Linked DNA regions of Rhodopseudomonas sp. BAL398. The protein of the gene in region 2 interacts with the protein of the main gene of each other region in a pairwise test. Links are inferred from orthologs where the notes say so. Each region holds a gene or a part of one and is shown on either strand. Other genes may lie near its edges.

Region 1 (14,070 bases), 2.9 Mb from region 2 along the record:
AAACCCCCAATATTAAATTTCTCGCGATGTCGCGGTGGTCTTGCCTCATATAGGAGGGGGGGTGAGGCCCGCAAGGACCGTGGCGCGCTTGGTTCACGAAATCATTGCGGGCTGAGCCGGCTCGATCGGCGGCTGGGTCGGCCCGATCGGTTCGATCGGCCGCGACGAGCTTGCCGCGCCGCACCAAAATACACCAGCCCGGAGGCCGACATTCGTGCCAGGCCGCGCTTTCAAAGCTTGATCTGGCACCCCGGTCAGGAAACCATGGGAGTTGCGGCAATCGTATTTGTCGCGAATGACATGCAGATCGCGACCATCGAACGGCCGCAATGCAAACTCAGTAGAAATTCATGAAACACATTGCACGTCTCGTCGCGTTTGTTCTGCTATCCGCCGCCGTCAGCCCGGCCTTCGCCGCCGATCCGACCTATCCGCGCGGCATCCGCGTCGGGATGACGCCGATGGACGGGCTGGTTCCGGCGTCGACCTTTGTCGGCTTCGAGAGCCCGGACAATGGCGTCAAAGTGTTGCTGGCGGAGCTGCCTGCGAAGGCCTTCGCCGAAGTGGAGGAGGCCTCCAAGGCGGCTCCTGCCGATGCCGGCGCGGTCAAGCCGCAGAGCATCGCAACCGCCGCCGGCCCGGGCTATTATTCCGCGGAGGACGGCAAGGCCGGCCCCGACAAAGTCCGCCGCTACTCCTTGATCGTGTCGGGCGGCAAAACGTTTTCCGGCTATGTCGCGGTGCAGATCGCCGATTCCGAGACCAAGACCTATTCGGAAGACGCCGTGAAGCGGATGTTCGCCACCGTGGCGGTGCGCCAGCAGGTTCCTGTCGCCGAGCAGCTGGCGCTGATGCCGTTCAAGGTCAGCGAGTTGAGCGGGTTCAAGACGGTGCGGACATTGGCGCCCGGGGCGGCGCTGCTGCTGGCCGACGGCGATGACGAAACCGGCGTCGAGGCCGCGCCGTTCATAGTGCTGGGCCTGATCGGCTCGGCGCCGGAAAGATCGGAGGATCGCGGCCGGTTCGCACAGCAATCGGCGGGCCTCATCCCCGGCCTGCGCGAGGGCCGCATTACGATGTCCGAGCCGGTGCGGATCGACGGTGCCCCCGGCTACGAGACCCGGATCGACGCCGTCAGCGGCAAGGACAACACCCCGGTTCGGGTGGTGCAATGGCTGCGATTCGGCGGCGGCAACGTCGCGATCCGGATTATCGCCAGTTCGCCGCGGGACCAGTGGTCGAAGGCGTTCCCGCGGTTTCGAGCGGTGCGCGACGGCCTAGAGCCGCGCTGACCCAGGCTGCTGAAATCAGGCCTCGGTATCGGTCGTCGGTGCCGGCTTCGGCCCGCCTTTCGACACCGCCACGAGAGCGGGACGCAACACGCGCTCGCCGAGGGTGAAACCGGCCTGCACGACCTGCACCACGGTGCCGGGCGGAACCGTGGAATCCGGGACCTCATACATCGCCTGCTGGAAGTTCGGATCGAACTTCTCGCCCTGCGGATTGAATTTCTTGACGCCGTTCTTTTCCAGCGCATTGAGCATCGACCGCTCGGTCAATTCGACGCCCTCCATCAGGGCTTTCAGGCCCGGATCGGCCGAAGCCTTGGCTTCCGCCGGCACCGCGTCGAGCGCGCGCTGCAGATTGTCGGCGATGTCGACGACGTCGCGCGCAAATGCAGCGATGCCGTAGGTCCGGGCGTCGGCCACCTCGCGCGCGGTGCGCTTGCGCAGATTTTCCATCTCGGCCAGCGTTCGCAACATCTTGTCACGGGCTTCGGCGGCCTCGCGGACCAGCGCTTCGTTCGCCCCTTCTTCCGGATCGTCCGGCATGATGTACGGCTTGGAGACCACCGGCTCGGCAGCCTGCGCCGCCTGCTCGAGGTTTTCCTTCTGTCCGTTGGAATCGGTCATCACGCTACCTTCTGAAAATTGATCTCGATCGATGGGGTGGGCTTGCCGGGATATCGTGTTTGCGCTGCCAAAATCAAGCGCGGCGGGCGTCCGGGCTCAGCCGCCGAGCATCTGGCTGACGATCCGGGCGGCGTAATCCACCATCGGGATCACCCGCGCGTAATTGAGCCTGGTCGGCCCGATCACGCCCAGAACGCCGACGATATGCCCGGCGCCGTCACTATAGGGCGCGATGATGGTGGAGGAGCCGGACAGCGAGAACAGCTTGTTCTCCGAGCCGATGAAAATTCGCACCCCCTCGGCGCGCTCGGCGCGGCCGAGCAGATCAATGACGCCGCGCTTGGTCTCGAGGTCGTCGAATAACAGCCGCACCCGTTCGAGATCGTCGAGCGCATGGAGATCCTCGAGCAGATTGGCGTGGCCGCGCACGATCAGCTGGCGGTCGTCGGTGTCGCCGCCGGACCAGCTGGCGATGCCGGCGGCGATCACCTTCTGGGTCAGTTGATCGAGTTCGGCGCGGTCCTGCGTCAGCATGGTCTCGAGTTCGAGCCGAGCCTCCGCCAAGGTGCGGCCGCGGATTCGCGCATTGAGGAAATTCGAAGCCTCGGTCAGCGCCGAGGACGGCACGCCCGGCGGCAGCATCAGCACCCGGTTCTCGACCTGACCGTCCTCGGCCACCAGCACCACCAGCGCGCGCTCCGGCTCGAGCCGGACGAATTCGATGTGTTTGAGCCGTGAATTGGATTTCGCGGTCAGCACCACCGCCGCCGCCCGGGTCAGGCCGGACAAGCGCGTCAGCGCCTCGCCGAGCGCCGCCTCGACCGACTGCGCCTTGCCGACCGAATTGAGCTGGGCCTGGATCGATTGCCGCTCCGGCTCGGTCAGATCGCCGACCTGCATCAGCGCGTCGACGAAGAATCGCAGGCCAAGCTCGGTCGGCAGCCGGCCGGCGGAGGTGTGCGGCGCATAGATCAGGCCGAGCTGCTCGAGATCCGACATCACATTGCGCACCGAGGCCGGCGACAGCGGCACCGTGATCAGGCGCGAGATGTTGCGCGAACCAACCGGCTCGCCGGTGGCCAGATAGCTCTCGACGATCTGCCGGAAGATCTCTCGCGACCGCTCGTTGAGCTGCGCCAGCCCGGCATTCGGGGCGATCAGGCCGATGTGTTCGTGATGAGCCAAGGAGAACCTCCGTGAAGCTGCTAATTTGTCGATGCCGGGGTCCGGTTACAAGCAGGCATTACGCCGATTGCCGGCCGCGGCCCTTGCCGCTGCGGCGCTGGCCCCCTAAAAGCACCGCGAGATCAGCTTTTCCTGTATTTTCGGAGGATTCCCCATGCGGCCAAGCCGCCGTGCGCCAGACGAATTGCGCGCCGTATCGCTGGAACGCGGTGTCGTCAAATATGCCGAGGGCTCCTGCATGGTGAAATTCGGCGACACCCATGTGCTGGTCACCGCTACCCTGGAAGAGCGGCTGCCGCCGTGGCTGAAGGGGCAGGGCCGCGGCTGGGTCACCGCCGAATACGGCATGCTGCCGCGCGCCACGCTGGAACGCACCCGTCGCGAGGCCGCCGCCGGCAAGCAGAACGGCCGCACCGTGGAAATTCAGCGGCTGATCGGCCGCTCGCTGCGCGCGACGCTGGATCTCGAAGCGCTCGGCGAGCGCCAGATCACCGTCGATTGCGACGTGATCCAGGCTGACGGCGGCACCCGCACCGCCTCGATCACCGGCGCCTGGGTGGCTTTGGCCGACTGCATCGCCTGGATGAAGAGCCGCAACATGCTCAAGGGCACCGGCAATGTGATTCGCGACAATGTCGCGGCGATCTCCTGCGGCATCTACAACGGTACTCCAGTACTGGATCTGGATTATGCCGAGGATTCCGAGGCCGATACCGACGCCAATTTCGTCATGACCGGCGATGGCCGTATCATCGAGGTCCAGGGAACCGCCGAAAAGGTACCGTTTTCGCAGGACGAGTTCCTGGCGCTGATGGCGCTGGCGAAAAAGGGCGTGGCCCGGCTGGTCGATCTGCAGAAAATGGCGGTGGCGTGAGCCATCCTTGTCGCGCCGTTCCACCGCAACCTGCTAGCCTGGGCTGATCATGTATCGTCGAATCAGCGGCAAGCTCGTGATCGCGACCCATAATCCCGGCAAGCTCGCCGAGATGCGCGAATTGCTGGCGCCTTACGGCATCGAGGCCATCTCGGCCGGCGAGCTCGGCCTCGCCGAGCCCGACGAGACCGGCGACAGTTTCCGCAGCAATGCGGCGATCAAGGCGCAGGCCGCCGCCAAGGCATCGCAACTGCCTGCCTTCGCTGATGATTCCGGCCTGGTGGTGGATGCGCTCGACGGCGCGCCGGGGATCTATTCGGCGCGCTGGGCCGGCGAGACCAAGGATTTTGGCGCCGCGATGATGCGGATCGAACGGCTGCTGCAGGAGCGCGGCGCCACCAAGCCGGGGCAGCGCAGCGCGCATTTCGTCTCGGCGCTGTGCGTCGCCTGGCCAGATGGCCATGTCGAGGAAGTCGAGGGACGGGTCGAAGGAACCTTGGTCTGGCCGCCGCGCGGCACCGCCGGCTTCGGTTATGATCCGACCTTCCTGCCCGACGGCCATGATCGCACCTTCGGCGAGATGACCAGCATCGAAAAGCACGGCCTGCCGCCGCTTGGGCTCGGCCTGTCGCACCGCGCCCGCGCCTTCGTCAAACTGGCGGAGATCTGCCTGTGAGCGGCGCCTTTTACAATTCGTCATGCCCGGCCTCGTGCCGGGCATCCACGCCTTGGCGGCGACCAAGGCGTGGATGGCCGGGACAAGCCCGGCCATGACAAATTCACCCGACACCGCCTTCGGCGTCTATATCCACTGGCCGTTCTGCCTGTCGAAATGCCCCTATTGCGATTTCAACAGCCACGTTCGCCATGCCCCGATCGACGAGGAGCGCTTTGCCCGCGCCTTCGCCCGCGAGATCGAGACCACCGCTGCGCGCACGCCGGGACGCGAAGTATCCTCGATCTTCCTCGGCGGCGGCACGCCGTCGCTGATGCAGCCGAAAACCGTCGGCGCGATTCTCGACGCGATCGGCAAGCATTGGCGCATCGCGCCCGATGCTGAGATCTCGCTGGAAGCCAATCCGACCAGCGTCGAGGCGACGAGGTTTCGCGGCTATCGCGCCGCCGGCGTCAACCGGGTCTCGCTCGGCGTCCAGGCGCTCGACGACGCCTCGCTGAAAGCGCTCGGGCGCCTGCACAGCGCGCGCGAGGCGATGGACGCGGTCGCGATCGCGCGTAGCGTATTCGATCGCTATTCATTCGACCTGATCTATGCCCGTCCCGACCAGACTCCGGCGATGTGGGAAGCCGAATTGCGCCAGGCGATCGGGCAGGCGGCCGAACATCTGTCGCTGTATCAGCTGACCATCGAGGCCGAGACGCCGTTCTTCGCGCTGCACCGGGCCGGCAAATTGAAGATCCCGGACGAGGCCACCGCGCGGGTGCTTTACGACGTGACGCAGGACGTCTGCGCCGAACTCGGGCTGCCATCCTACGAGATCTCCAATCACGCCCGGCCGGGTGCGGCCTGCAAACACAATCTGGTCTATTGGCGCGGCCAGGAATATGCCGGGATCGGCCCCGGCGCCCATGGCCGGCTCGATATCAATGGCGCGCGCCACGCCATCGCCACCGAGAAACGGCCCGAAGCCTGGCTGATGCGGGTCGAGGCCGGCGGTCATGGCGTCATCGTCGACGATGTTCTCAACAGCGAAGAGCGGGCCGACGAATTCCTGCTGATGGGGCTGCGACTGGCCGAGGGCATCGATCCGCGGCGCTATCAGGCGCTGAGCGGCCGCGCACTCGATCCGGCCCGGATCGCGGTGCTGCGTGACGAAGGCGCGATCGTGGTCGACAGCAATGGCCGGCTGCGGGTGACGCAATCCGGCTTCCCGGTGCTCGACGCGGTGGTGGCTGACCTGGCGGCCTGAGCAGCGTTATATCAACGGTCGTTGCCTCTCGTTCGTCGTGCCCGGCCTTGTGCCGGGCGTCCACGCCTTGACAGCAATGCCGGATCAAAGACGTGGATGGCCGGGACAAGCCCGGCCATGACCAAATTGATGAGTCAACGGCAAAGTGCGTTGGTATTACGCCCCGAAACTCTTCGGCGAACCGGCCGCAGCCTGGGCGCCGCCAGTCTCCACGCGCATCACCGCCAGGCCACGCTCATTGGTGCCGTCGTTACGGAACCGGAACAGGCCGTCGATGCCGGCAAAGCCCGACGGATTGGTCAGCACTTCGGGCGCAAATCGCTTGGTACCCTGGGTTCGGGCCAAGGCCGCGACCAGCGCGACCGCGTCATAGGCCAGCGTCGCGGTGCGCACCGGGTCCTGACCGTATTTGGCGCGGTAGCGCGCCGAAAAGGCGCGGAAACCGGATGGATCCGGCGCCGCATAGAGGCCGCCCTGCAAGGCCGGCGCAGCCAGCACCCGCGGATTGTCCCACAAGCCGGTGCCGAGCAATTGCACCCGCTTAAGATTAGCGCCGCTGGCAGTCAACTGATCGGTCACCGAGACCAGCGCGTCGCCGTCATCGGCCAGCAACAGCGAATCCGCGCTGCCGAGCGCCTGTGCGACATTGCGCACCGGGCCGGCGCGGTCGGCACCGTATTTTTCGAAAGCCACGACCCGGCCGCCCTTGCGGGCGACGGCCTGCTTGAAGGCGGCCTCGACCACGGAGCCATAGGCATTGGCCGGCAACAATGCCGCGAATGAGCGCTTCCCGATGCTGGACGCATAGGTGACGATCCGGTTGACGTCTGATTCCGGCAGGAAACTCAACAGATAGACGCCGCGACCGGCGACGCTCGAATCGGTGGAAAACGCGATCATCGGCACCCCGCGCGTCCGCGCCAATTGGGCGGCGGCCGGCACCGAGGCCGCGAATAGCGGTCCGAGAATGATCTCGGCGCCCTCGTCGAGCACCTGCTGGGCACCGGCCTGGGCGCCCTGCGGATTGCCGGCGTCGTCCTTGATCAGCAGCTGGATATCGGGATTCTGGAACTCGGCCAGCGCCATCTCGGCGGCATTTTTCATCGATTGCGCCGCAACGCCGGCATTTCCCGGCGCCGACAGCGGCAGAAGCAGCCCGACCTTGACCTTGCCGTTGCCGACCGAGAGCGGCTGCTGCGCGGGCGCTGGCGCGGCTTCCTGACTGAACGGACCGGTGAAGGACTGCTGGACCCCGGCGCAGGCGCCGAGCAGCGGCGCGCCAAGGATGAGCCCGACGGCCGTCCGACGCGTCGTTCGCAGGCCTTGCGCTTTCGGATCGTGCGAATTCACCATGGCTTCTCTTGCATCGGCCAACCCGTGGTCGGCCCGGTTTTCAACCCCCGAGAATCCGGAGATGGTTTTCGACGTCACCAAAATATCGGCGAATGATTAACCAAAACAAAAGTTTACGCTTCCGGGCCCAATCGCGCAATTCCGCTGTGCGCTTTTGTGGAAATCCTTCTAGATTGCGCCGATGCGAACCAAACCTGCCATCTCCCCGACTGCGGAGCCCACGGCGCCCGCCCGGACATTCCTGGTCGCCGGCCACGTGCTGTCCGCCCCGCGCGCGGCGCCAGGCCTGCATCTGGTGGCAACCCCGATCGGCAATCTCGGCGACATCACCCTGCGCGCGCTCGAGACCCTGGCCGGGGTCGATGTCATCGCCTGCGAAGACACCCGAATCACCCATCGGCTGACCGAACGATACGGCATCGCGGCGATGCTGAAACCCTATCACGAACACAACGCCACAATGGCGCGGCCGAAGATCCTGGAGAAGCTGGCGCAGGGCGGCTCGGTCGCGCTGGTGTCGGACGCCGGCACGCCGCTGATTTCCGATCCCGGCTTCAAGCTGGTGCGCGAAGTCTGCGCCGCCGGGCATCAGGTGATCGCGTTGCCGGGGCCGTCCTCGGTGCTGACCGCGCTGGCGGTGGCGGCGTTGCCGACCGACCGGTTCTTCTTCGACGGATTTCTGCCCTCCAAGCAGGGCGCCCGCCGCGCCCGGCTGACCGAATTGGCACGAATCGACGCCACGCTGGTGCTGTTCGAATCCGGCAACCGGATCGAGAAGAGCCTGCATGACCTGGCCGAGATCATGGGCGAGCGCGAGGCGGCGGTCTGCCGCGAACTCACCAAGCTGCATGAAGAGGTGCGGCGCGGTCCGATCGCCGAATTGGCGCAGGGTGCCGCGGCGCTCGAGACCCGCGGCGAATTCGTCGTGGTGATCGGCCCCCCGGCGGTCGATGCCGGGATGGCGCCCGATCAACTTGACGAATTGCTGCGCGCGGCCTTGAAGCATAACAGCGTCAAGGACGCGGTGGCGCAAACCGTCGAAGCGTCGGGACTGCCACGCCGCGAGATCTATGCCCGTGCGCTCGAATTGACCAGACTGGGCGAAGCCGAGGACGGCGATGGCGAAGGCTAGGAAACAGTCAGCAATGCCGCCGCGCGCCGCAGCTCCGGAACGCGTCGCCGCCTTTCGCACCGGCCTGTCCGCCGAAGCCCGCGCCGCGGCGCATCTGTTGGCGGACGGCTATCGCATTCTGGCGCAGCGCTTCAAGACCCGCTATGGCGAGATCGACCTGGTGGCACAGCGCCACAATCTGGTGGCCTTCGTCGAGGTCAAGGCCCGCGCCCGGCTCGACGACGCCGCCTATGCGGTGACGCCGCGCCAGCAACAACGCATCATCGACGCCGCCCGCGCCTGGCTGATGGCGCATCCCGAACATGCCGATTGCGAGCTGCGATTCGACGCGCTGCTGATCGCGCCGAACCACGCCCCCCGCCATCTCCCCGCGGCCTTCGACGCCAGCAGCTGACGCCGATCACCGCCGCATCGCCTTCCCCCATCATCAAGAACCCCGGATATCCAGCATGACATTGAAGGTCGCCGTCCAGATGGACCCCATCGCGCGAATCAACATTCGCGGCGATTCGACATTCGCGCTGTTGCTGGAGGCACAGAAGCGCGGTCACGCGCTGTCCTATCTGACGCCCGACAAATTATCGCTGCGCGGCAACGACGTCGTCGCCAATGTCCAGCCGCTCAGCGTGCGCGACGAGCTGGGCGACCACTTTACCCTCGGCGAAACGGTGCGCACCGACATGCGCGGCTTCGACGTGGTGCTGCTACGCCAGGATCCGCCGTTCGACCTCGCTTACATCACCAGCACGCATCTGCTGGAGCGGATCCATCCCGAGACCTTGGTGGTCAACAATCCGGCCAGTGTCCGCAACGCGCCGGAAAAGATCTTCGTGATGGACTTCGCCGACCTGATGCCGCCGACGCTGATCAGCCGCGACCTCGAGGAGATCAATTCGTTTCGTGCCGAGCACGGCGCGGTGGTGATGAAGCCGCTGCACGGCCATGGCGGCGCCGCGGTGTTCCGGGTGCTGCCGCAGGACATGAATTTCGGCTCGCTCTACGACATGTTCTCGGTGACATTCCGCGAACCCTGGGTGATCCAGCGCTTTCTTCCCGAGGTCAAGCATGGCGACAAGCGCATCATCCTGGTCGACGGCGAATTCGCCGGCGCCGTGAACCGCGTGCCGGCGCAGGACGATCTGCGTTCCAACATGGTGCGCGGCGGGGCAGCGGCTGCGACCGACCTCAGCCCGCGCGAACGCGAGATCTGCGCCCGGCTCGGGCCGCATCTGCGCGAGCGCGGTTTGCTGTTCGTCGGCATCGACGTCATCGACGGCCATCTGACGGAGATCAACGTCACCTCGCCGACCGGGATCCGCGCCATCGCCAAGCTCGGCGGCCCCGATGTCGCGGCGATGATCTGGGACGTGATCGAAACCAAGCGAAGATGAGCGCTCCGCCGTTTCCACGCTCAGGCGCGGACCGACGCCGGTCCGCTCCTGGGCGGCGTCACGACAGGCGCGAACGTCCTGCCCGTTCCGGGCTTGTGAATCCGGAAGGTGTTGCGGCCGGCGGCTTTGGCGGCGTAGAGCGCTGCGTCCGCCATCATGAACAATTGGTCGGGTGTGCAGCCGTCCACCAGCGCGATGCCGACAGACACGCCGAGCTGAAGCCGGTGGCCGTGCAAGGCGATCGGCGAGCGCATCTTCTCGACGATGGCGCGGGCGGCTTCGGAAATGTCCGCGAATTGCAGACGGGCGCCGAGAATCACCGCGAATTCATCGCCGCCGATTCGCGCCACCAGCCTGGCGTCACCGCAGGCGCTGCGAATGCGTTGCCCGGCCTGCTTCAGGCATTCGTCGCCGACGGCGTGACCGAAGCTGTCATTGACCGCCTTGAACTCGTCGAGATCGATCAACAATAGCGCGCCGAACGGCTTGCCGGCGTCCGCGTTGGGATCGAGTTCTTCCAGTAGCACGGATTGAAACCGGCTGCGGTTCGCCAGCCCGGTGACCGCATCGACCTCGGCGAGATAGCGATTGCGGTCGGCGAGAATCTTCTCGTCGGTGATGTCCTGCTTGATGCCGAAGATGCGGACCGCGACGCCGTCCACGGATTCCACGCTGGCGGTGATCCGGATCCAGCGCCGGTTGCCCTTGACGGTCACGATCTCGGTATCGAGGCTGAAGCCGCTGCATTGCTCGATGGCGATGCTGCGCCGCTTGTGCAGTTCCCTGGCGGAGTCGTCCGGATAGCATTTCAGCATTTCGCCGCGTTCGAGCTCCGATCCACGCGGAAGATCGAAAATGTCATAGACCACGTCGGTCCACACCAGCGTCTCGTCGGGCAGGGTGCACTCCCACACGCCGATTCGTGCAGCGGCCGAGGCGCGATCGAAAATCTTCCGGCTATGGGCGAGCAACGCGGTCTGTTCGCGCAGCTTCTCCGCCTGATCCTGCAGCTGTGCCCGCAAGGCGGCGATCACCTCGGCGTCGCTGGAAACCGGTGGCTGGTCAGATTGATCGGACATGGATTTGAATCGAGCCAGCAAGAAAGACCGGGACTAAGCCTGCATAGTGAATCTTTAAGATTTAATGTCGAGGCAAGGTATTTAGGTGTCGTCAAGCGCCGCCTTCCACGTCTCCCAAACGACGCGGGACGGACGACTGTTCCTGAATTGTTCTTGCGAGACCCGGCGCCTTGGGATAATTTCGCCGCAGCGGAGCATAGCATGGTCCAGCGCGTTTCCACCGTGGCGTTTGAAGGCATCGAGGCAAGGACCGTCGATGTGCAGGTCCAGGTATCTCCGGGCCTGCCGGCCTTCGCGGTCGTCGGCCTCGCCGACAAGGCGGTGTCGGAAGCGCGCGAACGGGTTCGTTCGGCGCTGATCGCCTCCGGTCTGGCGCTGCCGGCGCGACGCATCACCGTCAATCTGGCCCCGGCCGACCTGCCAAAGGAAGGCAGCCATTACGACCTGCCGATCGCACTCGGGCTGATGGCGGCGATCGGCGCGATTCCGGCGGATGCGTTGGCGGGCTTCACCGTGCTCGGCGAATTGGGGCTCGACGGCTCGATCGCGCCGGTGGCCGGCGTGCTGCCGGCGGCGATTGCCGCCAATGCCCGCGATGAGGGGCTCATCTGTCCCGCCAGCTGCGGCTCGGAAGCGGCCTGGGCCAGTCCCGACATCCAGATCATCGCGGCCAATTCGCTGATCCAGATCGCCAACCACTTCAAGGGCACGCAACTGCTCGGCCGGCCGCAGCCGCGCGTCCATGAGGCGGAGCCCTCGCCGCTCGACCTGCGCGATATCAAAGGCCAGGAAAGCGCCAAGCGCGCGTTGGAGATCGCCGCGGCCGGGGGGCATCATCTGTTGATGATCGGCTCGCCCGGCGCCGGCAAGTCGATGCTGGCCGCGAGGCTTGCCCTCGATCCTGCCGCCGCTGCAGCCCGCCGAATTGCTCGAAGTGTCGATGATCGCCTCGGTCGCGGGCGAGATCCGCGACGGCGCGCTGACCGCGCGGCGGCCATTCCGCGCGCCACATCACTCCGCCAGCATGGCGGCGCTGACCGGCGGCGGCATCCGCGCCCGGCCCGGCGAGGTGTCGCTGGCGCATCAGGGCGTGCTGTTCCTCGACGAGCTGCCGGAATTCGACGCCCGGGTGCTGGATTCGCTGCGCCAGCCGCTGGAGAACGGCGAGGTCGCGGTGTCGCGGGCCAATCATCGCGTCACCTATCCGGCCCGCTTCATGCTGATCGCGGCGATGAATCCCTGCCGCTGCGGCCATGCTTACGAGCCCGGCTATGCCTGCAAGCGCGGCCGGCTGGAACGCTGCAGCGCCGACTACCAGGCGCGGATTTCCGGGCCGCTGATGGACCGCATCGATCTGCGCATCGAAGTCCCGGCGGTGACCGCCGCGGATCTGATCCTGCCGCCGGCGGCGGAAGGTTCGGCCGAGGTCGCGGCCCGCGTCGCCGCGGCGCGCGACATCCAGCGCGCACGCTATCTCGCAGCCGGCCTGCCGCAGATCCGCACCAACGCCGAGGCGCCCGCTTCGGTGCTGGAGACCATCGCGCAGCCGGATCAGGCCGGCCTCAAGCTGCTGCGCGACGCCGCCGAAACCATGCGGCTGTCGGCGCGCGGCTATCATCGTGTCCTTCGCGTCGCCCGCACGCTGGCCGACCTCGCTGGCGCCGACACCATCGGCCGGCTGCATCTGGCCGAGGCGCTGTCCTATCGCGCGCTGGCCGAGGACCTCAAGCGCGCCGCCTGAGCGCGCGTGGTTAACGGCCATCCGCACGTCAACTTCGTGGTAACGACTTTTGTTTACCCTCTGCAAACCATAGGCCTGCGTATCGGGCCGCCATGCAGAGTAACGCGTCATGTTGCGTTTCAAGATTCTCGCCTCGGCCATTCCGTTGCTGATTGCCGGCGTGTTCGCACGCAGCACATTGATGCCCGGCCCCGCGCCCTGCATCGTGCTCGGCGATCATTCGGTCCAGCTCACGTCCTCGGTTTGGCAGGCGCAACGGCGCGTCGGCTTCACCGACGATCCGCGGCTCGCCACTGTTCGGGTTCAGATCGTTGACGATGCCGCCGCCGCGGATTTCGCCGTCACCGACGATTCGGCTGCGACCGACAGCGAGGCCTGCCGGGTCACGGCGGCAACCCGGCTGGTCGCGATCACGGCGCGGTCCAATGCGGCCCCGCTGATCTATCTGACCCGCGACAACAATGCCGATTATCGGGTTTACGTCAGCTCGCAGGCTTTCACCGCGCAGGATGCGGCGGCGCTGGTGGTCGGCGCCGAGGACGCGGACTCGCGGATGACCACCGCCTCGATCGCTGGCGGCTCTTAACGTTCGATCAACCGTATTGGCACGGGCGCCTGCCAAACATTGCGGTGATCAAGCACTTTGCAATGTCGACCCGGCAATGTTGCGGCCGACGGTTGAGGGCCCAGGATGCGACGCGTATTGCGACTCAAATCACGATTGCGCCGAATGGCACGGCGCTATCCCCGGCTCATTTTCACTTTCCGCTCGTTCATCGTGTTCTCCGCCACGTTCGGAGGCGCCTATGGGTTCATCTCCGCCAGTCGGTCGCCGAATTCCGGCTATGATCCCCACGCCTTCGCGATCGGCGCCAGCTTCCTGTTCGCAATGGCCTGCGTCGCGCTGGCGATGCTGAGCATGCGGATGCGCTGGCTGCGCCGGGCGCAGCGCAAACTTGCCTTGCACAACGAAGCGCTGGTGGATCGCAATTGGGAATTGCAGGAAGCCGAGCAACGCGCCCGCGGCCTGTTCGAATCCCAGGGCGACCTGATCGTGCTGCGCGACGGCGACGGCGCCATCACCTTCGTCAACGACGCCTATTGCGCGCTGGCGCAGCGCTCCTGCGCCGACCTGATCGGCAGCCATTTCGCCCTTCCGGTGCTGACCCAAGGCGACGCCAAGCTGGAGCCGAACGGCACCCGGATCCACGACCAGGAGATCCGCACCGCGACCGGCTCGCGCTGGATCGCCTGGCGCGAAGGCCTCACCCGCTCCGATGCCGGGCAACCCGCCGAGTTGCAATGCGTCGGCCGCGACGTCACCGACCGCACCGAGACCGAACGCGCGCTGGCCGAGGCCCGCGACCTGGCCGATGCCGCCAACCGCGCCAAATCCCGATTTCTGGCGATGGCGTCGCACGAGATTCGCACCCCCCTCAACGGCATCATCGGCATGAGCGGTCTGCTGCTCGAC
Region 2 (16,289 bases):
CATATTTGGCGCGCTCGACGGCGTCGGGCAGCGGGCAGGACAGCTGGTCGAGCGGCTCCGGCGACACCGCCAGCGCCTCATAGCCGCGGGATTCGCCATGCGCGGCGCGGCGATGATTGCGGATCACGCGCAGCATATGGCTGGCGTTCTTCTTGTAGCCGGGGAACGGGCCGAGCTCCTTGGCCATCTCGGCCGAGGTGGCGTAGCTGGTGCCGGTCATGATCGCCGACAGCGCGCCGCACAGCGCGCGGCCTTCCTTGGAGTCGTAGGACAGACCCATGGTCATCAGCAGCCCGCCGATATTGGCGAAGCCGAGGCCCAAAGTGCGGAATTCGTACGACAGCTCCGCGATCTGCTTGGACGGAAACTGCGCCATCATGACGGAGATTTCCAGCACCACGGTCCACAGCCGGCACAGATGTTCATAGGCGCCGATGTCGAACACATTGGCGGTGGTGTCGTAGAAGGTCAGCAGATTGGCCGAGGCCAGATTGCAGGCGGTGTCATCCAGGAACATGTATTCCGAGCACGGATTGCTGGCGCGGATGTCGCCCGAGGCCTTGCAGGTGTGCCAGTCATTCATCGTGGTGTTGAAGTGCAGGCCGGGATCGGCCGACGCCCAGGCGGCGTAGCCGATCTTCTCCCACAGGTCGCGGGCCTTGATCGTCTTCATCACCTTCTTGTTGGTGCGGCCGATCAGATCCCAGTCGCCATCGGTTTCCACCGCGCGGAGGAAATCATCCTTCAGCGACACGGAGTTGTTGGAGTTCTGGCCCGACACGGTGAGGTAGGCCTCGGAATCCCAGTCGGTGTCGTAGGTCGGGAAGTCGATTTCCTTGTAGCCCTGCTTGGCGAACTGGATGACGCGCTTGATCATCGCGTCCTGCACCAGCGCGCGGCGCGCCAGCTTGACCTCGCGGCGCAGCGCCGGATTCTTCTCGGGATCGAAGCAATCGTCGCCGGAGCCCTCGCAATTGACGCAGGCGCGCATCACCGCCTTGAGGTGCTTCTGGTTGATCTTGGAGCCGGTCACCATCGCGGCGACCTTCTGCTCTTCCTTCACCTTCCAGTCGATATAGGTCTCGATATCCGGATGGTCGGCGTCGACCACCACCATCTTGGCGGCGCGGCGCGTGGTGCCGCCCGACTTGATGGCGCCGGCGGCGCGGTCGCCGATCTTCAGGAAGCTCATCAGGCCGCTGGATTTGCCGCCGCCGGACAGCCGCTCGCCTTCGCCGCGCAGCCGCGAGAAGTTGGAGCCGGTGCCGGAGCCGTATTTGAACAAGCGCGCCTCGCGGACCCACAGATCCATGATGCCGCCCTCATTGACGAGGTCGTCCTCGATGCCCTGGATGAAGCAGGCATGCGGCTGCGGGTGCTCATAAGAGGATTTCGACTTGGTCAGCTTGCCGGTCTTCCAGTCGACATAGAAATGGCCCTGGCCGGGGCCGTCGACGCCGTAAGCCCAGTGCAGTCCGGTGTTGAACCATTGCGGCGAATTCGGCGCGACCATCTGCTTGGCCAGCATGTAGCGCAGCTCGTCATGGAAGGCGTGGGCGTCCTCCTCGGAGGTGAAGTAGCTGCCCTTCCAGCCCCAATAGGTCCAGCAGCCGGCGAGGCGATCGAACACCTGCTTGGACGACAATTCGCTGACAAAGCGCTCCTTCTCCGGCAGATGCGCCAGCGCCTCGGTGTCGGGGACCGAGCGCCACAGCCAGGACGGTACGGTCTCTTCCTCGACCTTCTTCAAGCGCGCGGCGACGCCGGCCTTGCGGAAATATTTCTGCGCCAGCACGTCGGAGGCGACCTGCGACCAGGAATCGGGCACCTCGACGTTCTCAAGGCGGAACACCACCGAGCCATCGGGATTGCGAATCTCGCTGGTCGTCATCCGAAACTGGATCTCGGCATAGGGTGACTGGCCGTCCTTGGTGTAGCGCCGTTCGATCTTCATCTCGTGCCCCATTCATAGATCGGACCCGCATCATATGCGGCCCGCTGAGTTCAAATTCGCGAACGCCTGTTCGCGGCTCTGACCGGTATTCCGGCCCTGTTTCTCTTCTGGCGCACGCCCGCCCGAGCTTGGCTCGGGGTGTCCGGGGACATGCTGCTCAACGCCTTGCACGCGTTTTGGAGCCGTTACCCGGCTCACTTTTGTCGGCTCAAACACTCCGTTTCGCGGCGACGACAAGCCCACACTCCGTTGCCGCGACGGCTCACGGAGTTGGCTTGTTTGCTACCCTTCTGGGAACGTCCGGCGGGACCCAAAACAACCCGCGTTGGACGCACCAAAACTAGGCCGACTCCATCGCACCCGTCAAGAACTAGTGCGACTTTCTGAATCAAATACTAAATATGGTGGAAAGTGCGGGAAAACAGGGGGCCTGGCCGCGTCCTGATGTGGCCAAGTATCGGTGAGTCCTCATGGAATCGGAAGCGCAAAAAATCCGCAAAGCCGGTTCCAAACCGACCTACACCCGCTGTTCACAGGCAGGTATTTTTTCGTCGCGCGGGGTTGCCAAGGAGCGACTCAGGCGGGCGAGGCGGCGGTATCGTTTTCCGGGAAGGACGGCGGCGGCCAGACATGGCGGAACGGCGCGTTTTTCCATGGCAATGGCGGCGAGTCGGGCCTGCCAAGACGACCGGGCGGCGACTCGCCGGTTCGGGCGGTGGAGCAAACGGCGCCCAACGATTCGTTTTCGGGTGGTGCGCGGATCTCAATACCGGCATGATGCGCAGGTTCCTCGCACCGGCTTCCCATGACAGATCAACACATGCCACGCGCGCGAGCGCCAATTGCGCCCGCCGGTCTGGCGTTCCTGGCCATCACCTCGGTCGCCTGGGGGCTGAACTGGCCGGTGATGAAAGAGATTCTCACCGAGTGGCCGCCCATGTCGGCGCGCGGGCTGACCGGGGTCGCCGGCGGCGCGCTGCTCGCCATCCTGGCGCTGGCGCGGGGGCAGAGCCTGCGCGTGCCGCGCGGGCAATGGGGCAGGTTGCTGCTGTCGTCGTTCCTCAACGTCACCACCTGGATGACGCTGATGGGGATCGCGCTGCTGTATCTGCCGGCCTCCGAGGCCGCGGTGATCGCCTATACGATGCCGGTGTGGGCCTCGCTGCTGGCCTGGCTGATGCTCGGCGAGCGGATGTCGCTGACGCGAGCGCTGGCAATGCTGATGGCGTTCGCCGGCATCGCGGCGCTGATGGGCGGCAACGGCATGGCCGCCAGCATGGCGAAGCTGCCGGGCATCATCATGGTGCTGGTTGGGGCGTTTGCCTTCGCGCTCGGCACCGTCACCGCCAAGCGGCTGCCGCTGAACCTGCCGCTGATTTCCTCCAGCGCGCTGCAGATCGGGATCGGCTGCGTCCCGGTGGCGCTGGCCGGGCTGATATTCGAAAGTCCGCGGATCGCGGCGCTGTCGGCGATGGGCTGGGCGCTGATGGCCTATATGACCCTGGTGCAGTTCTGCATCGCCTATGTCTGCTGGTTCGCCGCCCTCGCAAGGCTGCCGGCCGCGGTGGCGGCGATCGGAACGATGGCGGTGCCGGTGATCGGTGTGGTGGCCTCGGCGATCGCGCTGCACGAGCCTCTGGGCTGGGGCCAGCTCGTCGCCTTGCTGTTCACGCTGGCGGGCGTCGTTCTGGCAACGCGGTCGTGACGCAGCTCAACTCGCTCAGCTATTTGGCAGCTGGGTGGACGGCCGATTGCGGCACCACATAGGCGCCGAGCTTCGGCTTCAGCGAGCCGGCATAGAACGACAACCCGCCGACCAGCACCAGGGCGATCAGATAGATCACATAGGCTTGCGGCGGCTTCATCGCCCACCGCACAAAGCCGCGCACCGTTCCGTCGCCGTTTTCGTCTGCCATGGCGGCGTTCTGCGCGAAAATCGTCGGCAAGGAAAGCGGGAAAATCGAAGGGCTCGGATTATGCCGCGCGACGCCGCATGGCGTAGAGCAGCAGCGCCAACGTGCAGCCGCCGGCCAGCACCAGCCCGAGCCCGGTCATCGCGTCGGGATGGATGACGGCAGCCAGCCACACGCCGACCGCGGCGCCCATCATCTGCCAGAAGCCCAGCAAGGCGGAGGCGGCGCCGGCCTTGTCGCCGAACGGCGACAGCGCCTGCGCGGTGCCAAGCGGATTGACGATCCCCATCCCCAGCAGGAAAAGCGAGACCGCCGCCAGGAACGGCAGGAAGCGACCGTCGACCAGCGCCACCAGCAGGATCGCGCCGGCACCGGCCACGGCCAGCCACAGCCCGGCCTGGATGGCGCGGTCGAGCCCGAAGCGCGGCGCCAGCCTTGTCGCCAGCATGCCGGCGCCGAACACGATCAGCACGGTGCCGGCGAAGAACAGGCCGAGCGCGATCGGGGTGAAGCGCAGCCCCTCGATCAGCACCCGCGGCGCTGCCGAGAACATTGCGAACAGCCCGCCCATGACCAGGCCGACGGTGGCGGCCGGCACCAGGAATCGGCGGTCGGTGGCGAGGCCGTAATAGGCGCGGGTGATCGCCACAGGATTGAGCGCGATCCGCGTTGAGCGATGGGTCTCGCCGAGCACCGCCGCATAGCCGCATGCTGCGACCGCGGCGAACAGCGCGACAAAGACGAATTCCGCGCGCCAGCCGAAATAATGATCGAGCGCGCCGCCCAGCAGCGGCGAGAAGCCGGGCGCCGCCGCCATCGCGATCATGATCAACGCCATGGCGCGGCCAAGTGCCGGGCCGCTGAACAGGTCGCGGGCGATCGCCCGCGACAGCACCGAGGTGGCGCAAGCGCCGGCGGCCTGGATCACCCGGCCGATCAGCAACCCGGTGAGATCGCTCGCCAGGCCGCACCAGATGCTGCCGGCAATGAAGATGACAAAGCCGGCCAATACCGGGACACGGCGGCCGTAGCGATCCGAGATCGGGCCGACCGCGAGCTGTCCGAGCGCGAACACCGCCAGGAACACCGTGATCGAGGCGGTGACGGACGCGGTCGAGACCTGCAGCGACGCCGCTATTTGCGGCAGCGACGGCAGCAGGATGTTGGTGGCCAGTGTTCCCATCGCCGCCAGCGCAGCCAGAACCGCGATTTGCAACGGGATCGAGCCAGCCTGCACGGGGGAGGCTGCTACGGTCGGGGGTATGGCCTGGTCGGTCATGCTCTGGCTCCGCTGATAAGATGATGTACATCATCTAATCAGCGTTCGTAAAGACCGACGTTGCCGCGCGACCGGGCGTTCAGGCGCCGCGCGGCAGCGCCATTGCGCCGACCGCGGCCGGCTGCTCGATCAGGCTGACCGCCGGCGACAGCAGGATCACCAGCGCCTGGGCGGCGAAGCCGACCACTGCCAGATAGAGACAGATCTCGGCGCCCCACAGGCCTCCGACCAGGGCACCGAGCCCGGCGCCGACCGGCCGCGCGCCATAGCTCATGATGTTGATCGCCGAGACCCGGCCGAGCAGGGAAGGCGGCGTCACCGCCTGGCGCAGCGTGGTGGTGCTGATCACCCACAGGATCGGCCCGACCCCGAGCAGGAAGAAACTCAGCGCCGCCAGCGCCGGCAAGGGGATCAGCGTGGTCAGCGCCATCACCAAAGCGGCGACGAAGCCGGTGACCGGGCCGAGCCCGACCACGGTGCCGAAGGCCAGCCGCCGCATCACCCGTGTCGCCAGCAGCGCGCCCACCACCATGCCGGCGCCATACATCGACAGCGTGACGCCGATCCCGGTCGCCGACAGGCCGAGGCGGCGCACCGCATAGGGCACGAACACGGCGAGGATCAGAAACGACGCGGTGTTGAAGATCAGCTGGGTGACGAAAACCGGCCGCAGCAGCGGATGGTGGGCCACGAATGCTGCGCCCTCGACGATGTCGCGCCACGGATGGCGCGGCGGCACGGGTTCACGCGCCGGTTCGGCGATGCCGGCGAGCAGCCCCACCGCGATGATCGACAGCGCGGCGGCGACGCCGAAGGCCGGCGCGGCGCCGAGCCATCCGACCAGCATGCCGCCGAGCGCCGGGCCACCGGCAAAGGCAATGGTGCGTGCCAGTTCGATCCGGGCGTTGGCGGCGGCCAGCGAGCGCTCCGGCACCAAAGCGGGCACCAAAGCCGGCGACGCGACGCTGTAGACCACCGTGCCGCACACCGCGACAAAGCCGAGCAGCGCCAGCAGCGGCAGCGTCAGCGCGCCGAGCCCGATCAGCACCAGCACCGTCAGCAGCGCCGCAGCCCGCAACGCCTCGGCGCCGGCCATCAGCCAGCGCCGCGCGATCCGGTCGGCGAGCAGGCCGGCCGGAATCGCAAACAGCACGAAGGGCAGGGTCAGCGCGGTCTGCAGCAGGCCGGTTTGGGCCTCGCCGACCCCGAGCAGCAGCACCGCGACGATCGGCGCCGCCGCCAGCGCGATCTGCTCGGCCGATTGCGCCGCCAGATTGGACCAGGCGAGCCGCGCGAAGCCGGGCGGCAACAGGTCGGGAGGCGTCGGCGTCATGGCTGGGTCCTGGATTGCATTCAAGCCACCATGGCTACCGATCGGCGGGGACAGCCACCCGTTTTCCGGGAACACGGGAGCACCGGAAAAACGCGCGCTTGGCGCGTCACATCAAAGCGCTGGGCTATGTCCTTGATCTAAAGTTAAAGAAGGCGCGGCCCGGAACTGATGTGCAAATTCTGCATTCTGCACATGCAAATTAGTTGCATTAAGCCAAGACTTCATTCAGATTGCGAAAATGGACGCGAAAACCCGGACTTTGGACCCTGAATCGCCGCCGCAGCCTGCTGAGCGCCCGCCCGGCGGGTGGCGTAGCGATCGGGGAGTGCCGTCGCTGGCGGATATGTTCGGCTCGGTGCCGACGGTTCGGAACGGATCATTCTGGCGCAAGCTGGTCGCGTTTCTGGGGCCGGGCTATCTGATCGCGGTCGGCTATATGGACCCCGGCAATTGGGCCACCTCGCTCGCTGGCGGCTCGAAATTCGGCTACGCGCTGCTCACCGTCGCGCTGTTGTCCAACATCATGGCGATCGTGCTGCAGTCCTTGTGCACACGACTCGGCGTCGGCGCCGGGCGCGACCTCGCCCAGGCCTGCCGCGACGCCTATCCGCGCTGGACCTCGTGGCCGCTGTGGATCTCGGCGGAAATCGCCATCACCGCCACCGACCTGGCCGAAGTGATCGGCACCGCGATCGGGCTCAATCTGCTGTTCGGAATTCCGCTCGAGATCGGCGTCATCATCACCGCCGCCGACGTGTTCCTGATCCTGGCGCTGCAGGCCTTCGGCTTTCGCTGGATCGAGGCCTTCGTGGTGGCGCTGCTCGGCGTGATCGCGGCGTGTTTTGCGGTCCAGATCGCGATGGCGGATCCGAATTGGGGCGCGGTGCTGCGCGGCTTCGCACCGACCACGCAGATCGTCACCAATCCGGCGATGCTCTATCTCGCGCTGGGGATCATCGGCGCCACGGTGATGCCGCATAATCTGTATCTGCATTCCGGTCTGGTGCAGACCCGCGGCTATGGCGACAGCATTCCGGAAAAGCGCGAGGCGATCAAATTCGCCAATATCGACTCGGCGATCGCGCTGTGTCTGGCGCTCGTCATCAACGCCTCGATCCTGATTCTGGCGGCCGCGACCTTCCACGTCGCCGGCAAGACCGACGTCGCCGAGCTCGATCAGGCCCACGCCTTCCTGGCACCGTTGCTCGGCTCGGCGCTGGCGCCGACGTTGTTCGGCATCGCGCTGCTGGCCTGCGGGCTGAACTCCACCATCACCGCGACGCTGGCCGGGCAGATCGTGATGGAGGGCTTTATCAACATCAAGGTCGCGCCATGGCTGCGGCGGATGATCACCCGGATGATCGCGATCGTGCCGGCGGTGGGCGTGACGATCTGGGCCGGCGAGAAAGCCACCGGGCAATTGCTGATCCTCAGCCAGGTGGTGCTCAGCCTGCAATTGCCATTTGCTATCGTGCCGCTGGTGATGTTCACCGCCAGCCGCGACAAGATGGGCGTGTTCGTGGCGCCGCGCTGGGTCACCGCTGCGGCGGCGGTGATTGCCGTCATCATCATCGCGCTGAATGCGAAGCTGGTTCACGACTACTTTATCGGCTGATCAGGCGGGCAGGTCCCGAACCATGAAGCGGGCGTCGGCGCCGTAGCTGGCGAGCTTGTCCCGCAAGGCGTCCTGCGCCGCGACGCGAAAGCCCAGATGCGCCCAGAATGGCTGCGAGCCGTTGATCGCGATCAGGCTGGCGTTTTGCAAGCCCGCCTGCGTGGCCAGCATCAGAAGTTCGCGAACGATCCTGGACGCGGCCTGGCGGCCCTGGGCTTGCGGCAAAAATGCAATGTCGTGGATGTAATAGGTCGACGGCTGGGTGGGGAGCGGCGCGATCAATTGGTTCAGCTTGGGCGGGTCGGCGTAGCGCCATGGGTGGCTGACGACGTAGCCGTAGCGCTGATCCGCGCTTTCCAGCACATGACATCCGCCGGGACACAGCGCCAAACGTTCGGCAAACACGCTTTGGTCTTCGGGGTAGTCGCGATGGACGCGGTCGGCGATCGCCTGGACAGCGGCAAGATCGACCGCCTGCATCGGGCGCCACACGAATTCGGCGCTGCTGGTCGTCGTGGCGGTGCTGCCGGGGGCGGACATGATAGCAATCTTTCGGGCTGGTGGGACGACGGAGCGCGGCACGATCTGGATAGCAGCATGATCGACGAGGTTTTGGCGATCAGCTTTTGCGATCAGCCTTGGCGATCAATCTTGCGGTTCGGTCTCGGTGCCGCCATCGGCGTCGACCCGCAGCCAGCCTGACGGGGCGAGCCGCTGCTGCGGCAGATAGCGGCCCTTGTAGTCCATCTTGGCGGAGCCTTCGATCCAGTAGCCGAGATAGACGTAAGGCAGGCCGAGCCGGCGGGCGCGGGCGATGTGGTCGAGGATCATGAAGGTGCCGAGCGAGCGGGCCTGCTCGGACGGTTCGAAGAACGAATACACCATCGACAGCCCGTCATTGAGCACGTCGGTCAGCGCCACCGCGATCAGCTCGCCGCCGCGGCCGGTGATGCCGGTGTCGATATTGCGCTTGCGATATTCGATGATCCGGGTCTCGACATGGCTGTCCTCGACCATCATCGCGTAGTCCAGCACGGTCATGTCGGCCATGCCGCCGTCACGGTGGCGCTGGTCGAGATAGGCGCGGAACACGGAATATTGCTCCGAGGTCGGCACCGCGCTGCGCAGCTCGCCGACGATGTCGGCATTGCGGGTCAGGTTCTTGCGCAGATTGCGCGAGGTGCGGAATTCGTCGGCGATGACCCGGACCGAGACGCAGGCGCGGCACTGGTCGCAGGCCGGCCGATAGGCGATCGACTGGCTGCGCCGGAATCCGCCATGGGTCAAAAGGTCGTTGAGCTCGCCGGCCTTGTTGCCGACCAGATGGGTGAACACCTTGCGCTCGTGCCGCCCGGGCAGATACGGGCAGGGCGAGGGCGCCGTCAGGTAGAATTGCGGTGTGTCGCGCGAGTGTTGGGTCACGTTTGGTCCGTCAACCTCCAGCCGGGCACAGCATCGCCCCGCGAATCGCGGCGGTCAATCGCTCAGTACGACCGGACCGGCTGGGGCTGGGGCGAGGCATTGATCACCACGGTTCCCAGAACGATGTCATGCAGCAGCCGGCGGCGGCCGTTGAACAGGCCGACCAGCAGCACGAACGGAGACAGCATCGAGATCGACAGCCAAAACAGCACCGCATGGACAGCGCCGAGCACGAAATAGGCAGGTTCAGCGGTGCGCGTATGCATCTCCAGCCCCATCACCCGCATCCCGATCGTCGCCGAATAGGGCCCGCCGAGCGTCGCGCCGTAATAGACCACCGCCCAGATCACCGAGGCGGGCGATACCAGCCAGAACAGCGTCCAGCCCAGCCCCAGCGTCACCACTCCGAACACCGCGATGAACACCACCGCCAGGATCACCGGGAGCGACAGCACCACCAGGTCGATCAGGAACGAAAACACCCGCTTGGTGAGTACGCCCTGGAACAACTCCGGCTCCAGCCGCGGATCGAACGGAAGCGGCCGGTCAAAGGCATCCTCGCCACGCCAGCCGTCACGCAGACCATCATCAGCCATGGTTGTGTTCCCTTCGAAGACCATATCCGGCTCGACATGGCGACGGCGGCGGGCCGTTGCAAGCCCGCCGCCGATGACTTCGAAGCAATCAAAACCGTCGGGCGAGGCCCGCCATCAGGCCAGCGTGCGCAGCTTTTCGGCGGCCTGCGGGGCGAAATAGGTCAGCACGCCGTCGGCGCCGGCGCGCTTGAAGCCGATCAGGCTTTCCATCATCGCCCGCTCGCCGTCGATCCAGCCATTGGCGGCGGCGCCGGCGATCATCGCGTATTCGCCCGACACCTGATAGGCGAAGGTCGGCACCGAGAAGGTGTCCTTGACCCTTCGGATGATGTCCAGATAGGGCATGCCGGGCTTCACCATCACCATGTCGGCGCCCTCGGCGAGGTCGAGCTCGACCTCCCGCAGCGCCTCGTCGGAATTGGCGCTGTCCATCTGATAGGTGCGCTTGTCGCCGGTCAGCGCCTTGGAGGAGCCGATGGCGTCGCGGAACGGGCCGTAGAACGCCGAGGCGTATTTCGCCGCATAGGCCATGATCTGGACGTCGAGGAAGCCGGCCTCATCGAGCGCGGCGCGGATCGCGCCGACCCGGCCGTCCATCATGTCCGACGGCGCGATGATGTCGCAGCCGGCCTGGGCCTGCACCAGCGATTGCCGCACCAGCACCTCGACCGATTCGTCGTTGAGGATCTTGCCGTTGGCGATCAGCCCGTCATGGCCGTGGCTGGTGAAGGGATCCAGCGCCACGTCGCACAGCACGCCGAGATCGGGGAATTCCTTCTTGATGGCGCGCACCGTCTGGCACACCAGATTGTCGGCATTGGTGGCTTCGGTGCCGAACTCGTCGCGCAACGACGGCTCGGTGAAGGGGAATAGCGCGATGCAGGGGATGTCCAATTTCATCGCCCGCTCGGCGTCGCGCACGATCTGGTCGACGCTGAGCCGTTCGACCCCGGGCATCGAGGCGACCTGCACGCGCTGATTGTGGCCGTCGATGACGAACATCGGCCAGATCAGATCGTCGGTGGTCAGGACGTTTTCGCGGATCAGCCGCCGCGCCCATTCCGATTTGCGGTTGCGCCGGGGGCGGACCACCAGGTCAAGCGCCGGTGCGGCGGCGGGCCGCGTGTCTCGCAATTCGATGGGACGCCCGAATTTGATCGCCATGGTGCCAACACTCCTCGCAGGCCGTCTATTTTGACTCATTCCAGCTAGCACTTTGTCAGTGTCGCGTCACCGTGGTCTTGATTTGGCGCAACTGTCGATTGTCGGCCGATCACAGTTCGGCGACCGCAGCTCCACGATCCCAGCTCGACGACTGGCTGCCGGTGCCGATCCGGCGGATTGTTCTGGGTGATTGATTTCGCCGTCCCGCCGGGCCAAGACTCCGCGATGCTTTCACAAATCACCCCGACGGGCCAAAAAACCCATGTCTGAGACCCCATCGCGCGAACAGACGCCGCGGGACCATGCGGTTTCGGTGGCGGCGATCTCGACGGCGCGCGCCGACACCCATGACAATGACTGGACCCGGCGGCTGGTGCTGTTCCTGCGGGTGATGGCGGCGCTGTCCTTGATCAAGGGGCTGTTCCATTGGGCGCAGATCACCGGCTTCGTCGGCGGCGAGGACGATGCCTTTGAAGGTCAGGCGATGGCCTGGCAGACCGCCACGGTGTATTTCGCGGTGATCGAACTGGTCGCGGCTGTCGGGTTGTGGCTGGCGACGCCATGGGGCGCGGTGGTCTGGCTGACGGCCGTGGTGTCGATGGCGGTGATCGAATTGATGTTTCCGGCGATCTATGGCGGCAGCCTGATCGTCGTGTCGCTGGAAGCGCTGCTGCTGGCGGCGTATCTGGCGCTGGCTTGGATGGCAGCGCGCGAACGGCCGCCATAGCCGTCGATTGTCATCGATCGACATCGGGTTTCTGCCGAAGCCTCCGCAAGAAGGCCGGCGACAAAGGGGGGATACAATATGAATGCCTATCACAGCGGTGGAACGGGCGGCAGCCTGATCGTCAACGCGGTGGCGCGCTTCGGCGACCGGCCGGCGCTGGCCGATGGCCGTCTGCGCTGGAGCTACCGTCAATTCGGCGTGGCGGTCGGCCGTTTCATCACCTTGTTTCGCGGCATCGGGCTGAACAAGGGCGACGCCGTGTCGATCCTGTCCGGCAACCGCGCCGAATCCTGGGCGGCGATTTCGGCCGCGATGGTGATGGGGCTGCGCTACACGCCGCTGCACCCGATGGCCGCCGAGGACGATCACGCCTTCATCATCGAGGACGCAGAAATCGACGCGCTGATCGTGGAAAGCGGCAAATTCGCCGCGCGCGGCCTCGCCATCCGCGGCCGCGTGCCCGGCCTGAAGCATCTGTTGTCGTTCGGCGCGGTCGACGGCGCGCGCGACCTGCTGGACGGCTTCGACAAGGTCGAAGCTGCGCCTCTGGTGGACGAAAGCTCAACCTCCGAGATCGCCTGGCTGGCCTATACGGGCGGCACCACCGGCCGCTCCAAGGGCGTAATGATCCCGCATCGGGCGCTGACCACGATGGCGGTGCTGCTCTATTCGGACTGGGATTGGCCGGCCGAGATCCGTTTTATCGCCGCCACCCCGATCAGCCATGCCGCCGGCGTCACGGTCTATCCGGTGATGATGCGCGGCGGCTTCGTTCGGCTGGTGCAGGGCTTCGAGGCGGAGGCCTATTGCGCCGTGGTCGCCGAGGAGAAGATCACCGCGGCGTTCCTGGTGCCGACCCTGATCTACGCGCTGATCGACGCGCCGCAGATCCGCGCCAGATACGATCTGTCCTCGCTCGACATGATCGTCTATGGCGCCGCGCCGATGTCGCCGGACCGGCTGCGCGAGGGCATGGCGATCTTCGGCAAGATCTTCGTGCAGCTCTACGGCCAGACCGAAGCGCCGCAGGTCATCACTTCGATGCGCAAGGTCGATCATAATGATTCAAAGCCGGGCCGGCTGGGCTCCTGCGGACGGCCCAATCCGCTGGTCGACGTCAAGCTGTTCGATTCCGAGATGCGTGAGGTCGGCATCGGCGAGCCCGGCGAAATCTGCGTCCGCGGCACGCTGGTGATGGATGGCTACTGGAAGCGCCCCGAGGCCACCGCGGAGGCATTTCGCGGCGGCTGGCTGCACACCGGCGATGTCGCGGTGAAAGACGACGAGGGCTATCTCTATATCGTCGACCGCACCAAGGACATGATCATCTCCGGCGGTTTCAACATCTATCCGCGCGAGGTCGAGGACGCGCTGATGGCGCATCACGCGGTGGCCTCCGCCGCGGTGATCGGCGTGCCCGACGACAAATGGGGCGAGGCGGTGAAGGCCTTCGTGGTGCTGAAAGCCGGCGCCAACAACGACGCCGCCGAATTGCAGGCGCATGTGAAGCACAAGCGCGGCGCGCCGTGGTCGCCGAAGACGATCGATTTCGTCGAGGCCATTCCGGTGACCGGGCTCGGCAAGATCGACCGCAAGGTGTTGCGGGCGCCGTATTGGGAAAACCGCACGCGCGGCGTCGCGTAAACGGACGTCGCGCCGGGAAGGCGCAGGCGGGCGGCTCGGAGCCTCATCCCGAGGAGCGGCCACTGGGCCGCGTCTCGAGGCCTCATCCTGAGGGAGCGGCCACTGGGCCGCGTCTCGAAGGATGAGGAGATGTCCCGCCTCGTGTTCGAGACGCGCGCCAAGCCGCGCGCTCCTCACCATGAGGCTTTTCAATGCGCGGGTGGCATTGCATTGGGAGGTCGGGCGAATTTGCGTCAAATTCGCCGACAATTTTGGGCGGTCGGAAAGGAATTCGCCGCGGTAAGATTTGAGTCACCCTAACGCGGTGGTCATACCTGTTACATGAATCTTTCGAATTCGAACGATGCTGTCCTCAAACGTGACACACCCTTAGACGAAGCGTGAACACAGCCCTCCAAACGTGAATCAGACGTTGCGAAAAGCCCTTTAATAGCGGGCTTAATCGGCGGTTCACTGTGTTAAATTCATGATCTCTTTATTGTCTTATTTAAGCTGATGTTCAAACGGTCCGCTTAAGTTGGCGATATCAGACGGGACACAAGTTTCGTCGAATAAGTCGATAAAAACGACAACAGGGGATCGTCATGATCAAAGCCGTAGCAACGGCGGCGGAAGTCGCCGCGCCTTCATCCGGACAAGCGCCGGTCCAGCCGCTCTATCTCGAGGCACTGACCTTGGTGGAGCGGCTGCATCGCCGCCTGCTCGACGTTATCAAGGATGAATTCGACCGCCGCGGACGCGCCGACATCAATTCGGTGCAAGCGTTGCTACTCTACAATATCGGTGACAAGGAGCTGACCGCGGGCGAGCTGCGCACGCGCGGCTACTATCTCGGCTCCAACGTGTCCTACAATCTGAAGAAGTTGGTCGAGCTCGGCTTCCTCGATCACCAGCGCTCGCGCGTCGACCGCCGCTCGGTGCGGATCCGTCTGACCGCGCAGGGCCAGGAAATCCGCCACATCGTCGACGCGCTGTATCAGAAGCACGTTCGCACGGTGGAGCAGGTCGGCGGCATCTCCAATGACGAGTTCGCCACGCTGAACAAATCGCTGCATCGGCTGGAGCGGTTCTGGACCGACCAGATCCTGTACCGGCTCTGAGCCTTCAGGCTTTTCGGTAGCGCGCCAACGATCGCCGGCGGATGGCAACATCCGCCAGGCGCTGCCCCAGCGGCAGGCCCGCGCACCTCCGACCGTTAGACGCCCCCGTTGCATCGGCCTTCCTCGCGGGAGGCCGATTTTTTGTCAGCCGAGCGCGCCGACGCCGGGCGATGGAACTTTCTTCTCGCGCCGCGCTTATCACAGCGTTCGCAAGTGGAGGGATACCATGCTGGTCGAGCGCGGAGTGAGAGTCATGAACGTCGACATTATCGGGCGGTCCTACGACATCGCATCGGATTATCTGCGCCGCAGTGGCGCCATCAGCGACAGCGCGACAACCAATGATGCGCTGCTGCAGACCATCGTGCAGATGTTTCATCGCGGCGAAACCAATGTGATCCGGCTCGCCAACCGGGCGATCGCTAAATTCGAATCCGCCCAACTCGCGGCCTGAGCCGACAAGGATAATCATGAAAGCCGCTGTTGAACGCGTGATCCAGACCTATGGCCTGTTGACCAGCCGCGAAGCCGCCGAACTGGCCCAGCCCAGCGTCGAGAGTTACATCCGTATGCTGTTCGAGGCCGGCGAAACCGACGACAACCGGCTGACAGTGTGCGGGCTGGTGTTCCTGCGCGAACATGATGGCAGCAACGACCCGGTCAAGGCTGGCTTTACCGGGATGTGAGCGGCGCGTGTCGCGGCCCTCACGGTTGGCGCCACGGAAGCGTCCTCCGACGCGCCGACGCCTCGGAAATGGGGCAGCTGCGACCAAACCTCCCGCCAAATTCCCGTTCGATTTTTGCAGACGCATCGTAATTCGGCGCTAAAAGCCAATCTGGAATTTCGGATTCGGCGGAGCGGCGGCATGGTGGATAAGCAGGCAATGCGCGAGGAGGCCGAACGGCTGATGCGCGAAGCGATGGAAAAGAAGCACCTGACGGTGAAGCAGGGCGACACCCGCATCATGACCACATGCGGCAAATGCGGCGCGCCCAACAAGGTGATCGCGCCAAAAGGCGAGACCCGGGTCAAATTCACCTGCAAGGAATGCGGCCAGGTCCAGGCGACGATCTGAGGCGATCGGAGGCCCGCATCGGCGGCTCACATCGCCCACTCGCAGGTGCGGCCGGTTATCGGCGACCAAGTCACCGCAGGCGTGAGCCTCGACATTGCGTGGCCTCGAAGTCTTCATAAGGAATCCCACCATGCTCACGCTGCACCACCTCAACGACTCCCGCTCGCAGCGCGTTTTGTGGCTGCTGGAAGAACTCGGCGCGCCCTATGAATTGAAGCGCTATCAGCGCGATGCGGTGACGCGGCTGGCGCCGCCCGAGCTTGCCCAGGTGCAGCCGCTCGGCAAGTCGCCGGTGATTGTCGATGGCGACATCACGCTGGCGGAATCCGGGGCGATCGTCGACTACATCATCCGCCGCTACGGCAAGGGGGCGATGCGCCCGGCCGAGGCGACGCCGGATTTCGAGGCCTATCAGGAATGGCTGCATTACGCCGAGGGCTCGGCAATGCTGCCCTTGATGTTGCAG

What was found.
Region 1: the proteins of RBJ75_RS06680 (region 2) and grpE interact in binary tests that used the Escherichia coli proteins (3 or more experiments, as listed by UniProt). The link is inferred for Rhodopseudomonas sp. BAL398 from one-to-one orthologs.

Annotation. Positions count from the first base shown.
Region 1 is NZ_CP133111.1:4,299,613-4,313,682, reverse strand. The notes cover bases 111-3,011. They hold grpE (nucleotide exchange factor GrpE), read right to left. Parts: upstream 1,914-3,011; coding sequence 1,308-1,913; downstream 111-1,307. Other genes in these bases: hrcA (heat-inducible transcriptional repressor HrcA), read right to left, coding at 2,010-3,011; RBJ75_RS20360 (hypothetical protein), read left to right, coding at 351-1,292. Also shown: more of hrcA, read right to left, coding at 3,012-3,098; rph (ribonuclease PH), read left to right, coding at 3,253-3,972; rdgB (RdgB/HAM1 family non-canonical purine NTP pyrophosphatase), read left to right, coding at 4,022-4,648; radical SAM family heme chaperone HemW, read left to right, coding at 4,743-5,900; RBJ75_RS20330 (penicillin-binding protein activator), read right to left, coding at 6,057-7,253; rsmI (16S rRNA (cytidine(1402)-2'-O)-methyltransferase), read left to right, coding at 7,435-8,385; RBJ75_RS20320 (YraN family protein), read left to right, coding at 8,372-8,779; gshB (glutathione synthase), read left to right, coding at 8,835-9,776; RBJ75_RS20310 (sensor domain-containing diguanylate cyclase), read right to left, coding at 9,797-10,855; RBJ75_RS20300 (hypothetical protein), read left to right, coding at 12,706-13,182; RBJ75_RS20295 (ATP-binding protein), read left to right, coding at 13,288-14,070. UniProt on the Escherichia coli protein: Participates actively in the response to hyperosmotic and heat shock by preventing the aggregation of stress-denatured proteins, in association with DnaK and GrpE. It is the nucleotide exchange factor for DnaK and may function as a thermosensor.
Region 2 is NZ_CP133111.1:1,390,301-1,406,589, reverse strand. What follows is about bases 5,996-8,905. They hold RBJ75_RS06680 (Nramp family divalent metal transporter), read left to right. Parts: upstream 5,996-6,717; coding sequence 6,718-8,094; downstream 8,095-8,905. Other genes in these bases: RBJ75_RS06670 (arginyltransferase), read right to left, coding at 8,740-8,905; RBJ75_RS06675 (GNAT family N-acetyltransferase), read right to left, coding at 8,095-8,634; RBJ75_RS06685 (MFS transporter), read right to left, coding at 5,996-6,479. Also shown: RBJ75_RS06705 (vitamin B12-dependent ribonucleotide reductase), read right to left, coding at 1-1,954; RBJ75_RS06700 (DMT family transporter), read left to right, coding at 2,760-3,659; RBJ75_RS06695 (hypothetical protein), read right to left, coding at 3,679-3,870; RBJ75_RS06690 (multidrug effflux MFS transporter), read right to left, coding at 3,929-5,146; more of RBJ75_RS06685, read right to left, coding at 5,226-5,995; more of RBJ75_RS06670, read right to left, coding at 8,906-9,516; RBJ75_RS06665 (RDD family protein), read right to left, coding at 9,579-10,112; hemB (porphobilinogen synthase), read right to left, coding at 10,227-11,276; RBJ75_RS06655 (DUF6163 family protein), read left to right, coding at 11,539-12,003; RBJ75_RS06650 (AMP-binding protein), read left to right, coding at 12,082-13,647; transcriptional regulator LdtR, read left to right, coding at 14,232-14,747; RBJ75_RS06640 (hypothetical protein), read left to right, coding at 14,974-15,201; RBJ75_RS06635 (hypothetical protein), read left to right, coding at 15,218-15,433; RBJ75_RS06630 (hypothetical protein), read left to right, coding at 15,617-15,823; RBJ75_RS06625 (glutathione S-transferase family protein), read left to right, coding at 15,954-16,289. UniProt on the Escherichia coli protein: H(+)-stimulated, divalent metal cation uptake system. Involved in manganese and iron uptake. Can also transport cadmium, cobalt, zinc and to a lesser extent nickel and copper. Involved in response to reactive oxygen.